2 regions of the Mesorhizobium sp. BHscii genome follow, and region 1 is predicted to be linked to the other one. Evidence: predicted binding sites of a transcription regulator. Region 1 holds the regulator's gene; the other holds the start of a gene.
What was found. The regulator LexA, encoded in region 1, represses DNA repair genes until DNA is damaged. The targets are predictions, from matches to a motif close to TGTTCNNNNTGTGTTCNG.

Region 1 (3,533 bases):
CCGGATGGTCCGACTATCGTGCCGACAGGGCCACGGCGCCGCCACAGCGACGGTCGCCGGTCGCTTTCGTCACGCGAAAACTCGCCGCTGGGACAGGGACCATCGCAATGACCTCCATCATTGCCGGCAGCGCCACCGCGCTCTTCGCCATCTGGCACTTCCAGCGCGTATCGCCGCTTAGCCTGTTCGCCAATCTGGCGGTCATGCCAATCGTCACGGTCGTCATGTTCCTGGCCGTCCTCAGCGCTCTGGCAATGCCTTTCGGCTTCGACGGACCTTTCCTCTACATGATGGGCAAGGGACTGACGGCCATGATCGCAATATCGGGATGGATTTCCGAGCGGTCGCCGGTCGATGCAGTCGGGCTGATCTCGTTGCAGTCGGTTCTGCTGGTGACGGTCGCCCTGGTCATCGCTACGATGGCGACGACATGGTTGCGGCTTGCGGCACTTCCCTTTGCGCTCGCCGGCCTGCTGACGATTTCCGACACGCGCGCCCCCGATGTGCTGATTTCGGAAGATGCGCATCTGGTGGCGCTGCCGATCGGCGGCGGCGAACTTGCCGTCAACCGGGTGCGTTCGAACGAATTCACCACCGACAACTGGAAACATGCGCTGGTTTCAGCGACCATTGTCGAGCCGGAAACATTCGAAAAAGGAGACGTGCGGTTCGACATCGCCGACCCGGCCGACCTGCCGCCTGGAGCGCCCTTCTACTGCACTGCCGGCCTGTGCCTCGCCCGGCACCCGTCCGGCGCGATCATCGCACTCGCCGACGACCGCAAAACCGCACGGCCAGCCTGTGCCTTTGCGGATTTGATCGTCATCGACGATGCCACAGCCTATTATAATCCCTGCCGCAATCCGCTGGTTCTCGTCGTCACCAAACGGCAGCTCGCTCGCATGGGCAGTGCCGCCGTCTTCTTCGATCCGCTATCAGCGACGACGCGCGCAGAAATCCGTTTTGCCGTCAGACAGCCATATAGGCCTTGGCACGAGCAGCGGAGATTTTCGCGCGAGGCGAGGGGCTTGCCGCCATACCGCAGGGCCGAGAAACCCAAGAAGCCTGCCGCTCAGTAACGCCGGATCAGTCCGACGAGCTTGCCTTGCACCTTGACCCGGTCCGGCCCGAAGATGCGCGTCTCATAGGCCGGATTGGCGGCTTCCAGTGCGATCGAGGCGCCCTTGCGGCGGAACCGCTTCAGCGTCGCTTCCTCCTCGTCGACCAATGCGACGATGATCTCGCCAGGCTGGGCGGTGTCGGCGTTGCGGATGATGACCGTGTCGCCGTCGAAAATGCCGGCCTCGATCATCGAATCACCCTTGACCTCCAGCGCGTAGTGCGTGCCGCCGGTGATCATGTCCGGTGGTACCGAGATCGAATGCGTCTGGTGCTGGATGGCGTCGATCGGCACACCGGCAGCGATGCGGCCCATCACCGGTATGGAGATGGTGGCAACGACGTCGTCGTCATTGCCGGCCGCGGGCAGGCGCGAAGGCGCCGGTTTGATCTGTCGTCCGAGGCTGCCCTGCCCAAGGCTGCCCTGAATGACGCTTGGCGAGAATTTGCGAGCCGCATTGAGGCCGGGCGCGATCGAATCGGGCAGGCGCAGCACCTCCAGCGCGCGGGCCCGGTTGGGCAGGCGGCGAATGAAACCGCGCTCCTCCAGCGCCGTGATCAGCCGATGGATCCCCGACTTCGAGGCGAGGTCGAGCGCTTCCTTCATCTCGTCGAACGAGGGCGGAATGCCGCTTTCCTTCAGCCGCTCGTGGATGAACATCAGCAGTTCATGTTGTTTGCGTGTCAGCATCGCGACCCCCAACAGAATCAGAAAAACAAACCCAGAACAAACACTATCTGTTCCAGTTGTGTTCCGCAACCGTTTAAAGTTTAATGAATGTGTTGACGTTTTGTTCAGCGTAGCATCAGCACGCTGCACGCGGCGCCCGTCGCGGCTGGGGGAGCGAATGGCTCGCGCACGATCAGCCCGTTGGCGTCGGCCAGCATTTTGAGCATCGAGGAATCCTGGACGCCGAACGGGGTCGCCAGTGGCGTGCCGGCTTCTTCCTTCACCACCGCGCGTACATAGTCCTGCCTGAGATCGTTGGCCGGCATGGCGGCGCCGAGCCGCGCCTGACGCATGTCCTGCCGGAAGGCGCGGCCGCCGAGCCGCGCAAGCAGCGGCTTCAGAAAGAGCTGCGTGCAGACCAGGCTCGCCACCGGATTGCCAGGCAGGCCGATGCAGCGGATGTCGCCCAGCCGCCCGAACATCAACGGCTTGCCAGGCCGCATGGCGATTTTCCAGAAATCGAGCGTCATGCCTTCACCGGTCAGCACGTCATGGACCAGGTCATGGTCGCCGACCGAGGCGCCGCCCAGCGTGACAATGACGTCGGCGCCTGCGTCGACCGCTTGTTTCACCAGCGTGGCGATCGCCTCCTTGCGGTCGGGGGCGATGCCGAGATCGAGCGCGCTGGCGCCGACCGAGCGGGCCGCGGCGGCGACGCCATAGGCATTGGACGAGATGATCTGGTCGGGGCCAAGGTCGCTGCCCGGCGGCAGCAATTCGTCGCCGGTGGCGATGATGGCGATCAGCGGCCGTTTCACCACGCTGACCTGCGGGTGGTTGGCCGACGCCGCCAGCGACAATGCCGCCGGATCAAGCGGGCGGCCTTTCTCCAGCAGGATGTCGCCCTTCGAGAAATCGAGCCCGAGGCAGCGGATGTTGCGGCCTTCAACCGTCGACGCGGTCACTTCGACGCTGCCGCCGCCGAGATCCCTGGCATTCTCCTGGATGACGATGGTGTCGGCGCCTGCAGGAAGCGGCGCGCCGGTGAAGATGCGCACGGCCTGCGCCGGGCCGACTGTTCCGGCAAAGCCGCGTCCGGCCGGCGCCATGCCGATCACCGAAAGTCTTGCGGGCACGGACGCTACGTCCTCGGCCCGCACGGCATAGCCGTCCATAGCGGACGCGTTGAACGGCGGCTGGGTGCGAAGCGCCAGAAGCGGCTCCGCCAGCACGCGGTCGGCGGCGTCCATCAGGGCGACGCATTCAGCCTGCAAGGGCGCAGCATCCTCAAGCAGGCGCTCGAGCGCCTCGGCGACCGGAAGCAGTGCCATTATTGGCCTGCCCCCTTGGCGTCCGCCTTGTAGTCGCCGGATTTGCCGCCGGTCTTTTCCACCAGCCTGATGCCCGAGATCACCATGGCGCGGTCGACCGCCTTGGCCATGTCATAGATGGTCAGGCAGGCGACCGAGACGGCGGTCAGCGCTTCCATCTCGACGCCGGTCTTACCTGTGACGCGGGCCAGCGCCGTGACCTTCAGGCCTGGCAGCGTCGCGTCCGGTTCGATGTCAACGGATATCTTGGTCAACAGCAGCGGATGGCAGAGCGGGATCAGCTCATGCGTCCTCTTGGCCGCCATGATGCCGGCGATGCGCGCCGTGCCCAGCACGTCGCCCTTCTTGGCATCGCCGTCAAGAATCATCTTCAGCGTTTCGGGCCGCATCGCGACAAGACCTTCGGCGATTGC
Region 2 (3,533 bases), on a different contig from region 1:
AAGAAGGTGATCAGCAACGAAGCGATATGGGCGCCGTCGACGTCGGCATCTGTCATGATGATGACCCGGTCGTAGCGCAGATCCTGATCGCGGTACTTCGAGCGTGTGCCACAGCCAAGCGCCTGGATCAGGTCGGAAATCTGCTGGTTGCCGGCAAGTTTGTCGTTGCCGGCGCTGGCGACGTTGAGGATTTTGCCGCGCAGCGGCAGCACCGCCTGGCTGGCGCGGTCGCGCGCCTGTTTCGCCGAGCCGCCGGCCGAATCGCCCTCGACGATGAAGAGTTCTGCGCCGGCCGCGGCATTCTGCGTGCAGTCGGCGAGCTTGCCGGGCAGCCGCAGCTTGCGCACCGCGCTCTTGCGCGAGATTTCCTTTTCCTGGCGCCGGCGCACCCGCTCGTCGGCACGCGCGATCACCCATTCGAGCAGCTTCGAAGCTTCCTGGGGATTATCGGCCAGCCAGTGATCGAAGGGGTCGCGGATGGCGGTCTCGACGATCCTGATCGCTTCGATCGTGGCCAGCCTGTCCTTTGTCTGACCGACGAATTCCGGCTCGCGGATGAACACCGACAGCATGCCTGCCGCTGAGATCATGACGTCTTCCGACGTGACGATCGAAGCACGCTTGTTGCCGACCAGATCGGCATAGGCACGCAAGCCGCGCGTCAAGACATTGCGGAAGCCGGCCTCGTGCGTGCCGCCTTCGCCGGTCGGAATGGTGTTGCAATAGGAATTGAGGAACCCGTCGCCGCCGAACCAGGTCACCGCCCATTCGAGCGAACCGTGGCCGCCTTGCCTGTCGCTTTTGCCGGCAAAAATTTCGCGGGTGACCTGGAATTCGTCGCCGAGCGAGGCTTTCAGATAGTCCTTGAGGCCACCGGGAAAATGGAACTCGGCCTTAGCCGGCGTCGTGTCCTTCTCCTTGATCAGCGACGGATCGCAGGTCCAGCGGATCTCGACGCCGCCGAACAGATAGGCCTTCGAGCGCGTCATGCGGTAGAGCCGCGCCGGCTCGAATGCCGCACCCTTGCCGAAGATCTGCTCGTCGGGATGGAAGCGTATCCTGGTGCCGCGCCTGTTATGCACCTCGCCGAGTTGCTCCAGGCCGGTCACCGGAACGCCGCGCGAAAAACGCTGGCGATAGAGCTGGCGTCCGCGCGCGACCTCGACCTCGAGATGGTCCGACAGTGCGTTGACGACGGAGACGCCGACGCCGTGCAGGCCGCCCGAGGTTTCGTAGACCTTGCTATCGAACTTGCCGCCCGAATGCAGCGTCGTCATGATGACTTCGAGCGCCGGCTTCTTGAATTTCGGATGCGGATCGACCGGAATGCCGCGGCCATTGTCGGTCACCGCCAGATATCCATCGGCCGAAAGCTCGACATCGATGAAGGTCGCGTGGCCGGCGACCGCCTCGTCCATTGAATTGTCGATGACCTCGGCGAACAAATGGTGCATAGCCTTGTCGTCGGTGCCGCCGATATACATTCCGGGCCGCCGCCGCACCGGCTCCAGCCCTTCCAGAACCTCGATGTCGGCGGCGCTGTAGCTCTCGCTGCCGTCGCGGGATGCCGGGCGCTTCGCCGCCTGCACCAGCGGGTCGGCCGGGCGAGCGGTGGCGCGAACCGGTTGCGACTGCTTGTCCATAGTGCCGAAAAGATCGTTGTTGTCGTCCATGCTGGTCCTGGATTGCGATGCTGCGAATCACCATCCGATACTGCCACGCTTTTTGCGGGCAGGCGACGGAGGTTCCTGTTACGTTCGAGGATAGGGCTCTTACTGCAAAACCATCCGGCAACCAAGCGGCCGAAATGGGTCGAAACTCCGGCCTTCAGGGGTTTGCCGCATCAGCCACCCTCATTGCGTGTGCGCGGGAAATGAGGGGGCAGTCTGCGTCGCAATCGGCTGGTTCTATTCCGCCGCCCCCAGATATTCCGACAGCGGCGGGCAGGAGCAGACGAGGTTGCGGTCGCCGGCGACATTGTCGATGCGCGACACCGGCGGCCAGTATTTGGCTGATATGTCGGCATCACCGGCGGGGTAGGCCGCCTCCAGGCGCGAATAGGGATGGGTCCACTGGCCGGCCAGCGCCTCGGCCGCGGTATGCGGCGCATTGACCAACGGATTGTCGGCCAATGGCCATTCGCCTTTCGCCACCTTGGCTGCCTCGCCTGATATCGCGATCATCGCCTCGCAGAAGCGATCGAGTTCGCTCTTGGGTTCGGACTCGGTCGGCTCGACCATTAGCGTGCCGGCCACCGGAAACGACATGGTCGGCGCATGGAAACCATAATCGATCAGCCGCTTGGCGATATCGTCGACGCTGATGCCGGAGCTCTCCTTCAGCACGCGGGTGTCGAGGATGCATTCATGGGCGATGCGATCGTGCCTGCCCTTGTAGAGGAGCGGGAAGTGCGGCGCGAGCCGCGTCGCCACGTAGTTGGCGGAAACGATCGCCGTCTCGGTCGCCTGCTTGAGGCCGGAAGCGCCCATCATGCGGATATACATCCAGGTGATCGGCAGGATCGAAGCGCTGCCGAACGGTGCGGCCGACACGGCATGGCCCGAGCCTTCGGTGACGTGGCCGGGCAGATAAGCTCTCAGATGCGCCTTGACGCCGATCGGGCCGACGCCGGGACCGCCGCCGCCATGCGGGATGCAGAAGGTCTTGTGCAGGTTCATGTGGCAGACATCGGCGCCGATGTCGCCGGGGCGAGCGAGGCCGACCAAGGCGTTGAGGTTGGCGCCGTCGAAATAGACCTGGGCGCCATGCTCGTGAATGAGGGCGCAGAGGTGGCGCGCGCCTTCCTCGTATACGCCATGCGTCGAAGGATAGGTGAACATAAGCGCGGCGAGATTCTTGGAATGCTCATTGGCTTTGGCACTCATATCGTCCATATCGATATTGCCATCCTCGGTGCAGCGCACGACGACGACGCTCATGCCGGCCATCGCCGCACTCGCCGGATTGGTGCCATGCGCGGATGACGGGATCAGGCAGACGGTGCGGTGGCCTTCGCCGCGCGAGCGGTGATAGCCGCGAATGGCGAGCAGCCCGGCATACTCGCCCTGGCTGCCGGCATTGGGCTGCAGGCTGACCGCATCGAAGCCAGTGATCTCCGACAGCCAGCCTTCCAGTTCGCCGACCATCGCGCGATAGCCTGCCGAATGCCCGGCCGGCGCGAATGGATGCAGATTGGCGACGCTTGGCCAGCTCACCGGCATCATCTCGGCGGCGGCGTTGAGCTTCATCGTGCAGGAGCCGAGCGGGATCATGGCGCGGTCGAGCGCCAGGTCCTTGTCGGCCAGCCGGCGCAAGAAGCGCATCATCTCCGTTTCCGAGTGGTTTTCGTGGAAGACCGGCTGGCTGAGAAACGCCTTACCACGTGGCTTGCCCGGAGTGGTGCTGGTGCCAGCAGCGCCTGCCTTGGCGCCGAACAGTGCTGCAATGGCGTCCAGATCGGCATCGGTCGAGGTCTCGTCGAAGCTGATGCCGATGTGGTCGGCGTCGATGACGCGCAGCAATCGGCCGGTCTT

Region 2: a site for LexA is predicted at 1,744-1,761, ahead of parE (DNA topoisomerase IV subunit B). Genes of this name have one in related genera too.

What each region holds. Positions count from the first base shown of each region.
Region 1 covers NZ_JBSPKW010000018.1:118,585-122,117, forward strand. The annotation lists gene ACWTU7_RS22995 (ComEC/Rec2 family competence protein) at 1-1,079, shown strand, start outside; gene lexA (transcriptional repressor LexA) at 1,073-1,810, opposite strand; gene ACWTU7_RS23005 (molybdopterin molybdotransferase MoeA) at 1,915-3,120, opposite strand; gene moaC (cyclic pyranopterin monophosphate synthase MoaC) at 3,120-3,533, opposite strand, start outside.
Region 2 covers NZ_JBSPKW010000026.1:25,809-29,341, forward strand. The annotation lists gene parE (DNA topoisomerase IV subunit B) at 1-1,673, opposite strand, end outside; gene gcvP (aminomethyl-transferring glycine dehydrogenase) at 1,908-3,533, opposite strand, start outside.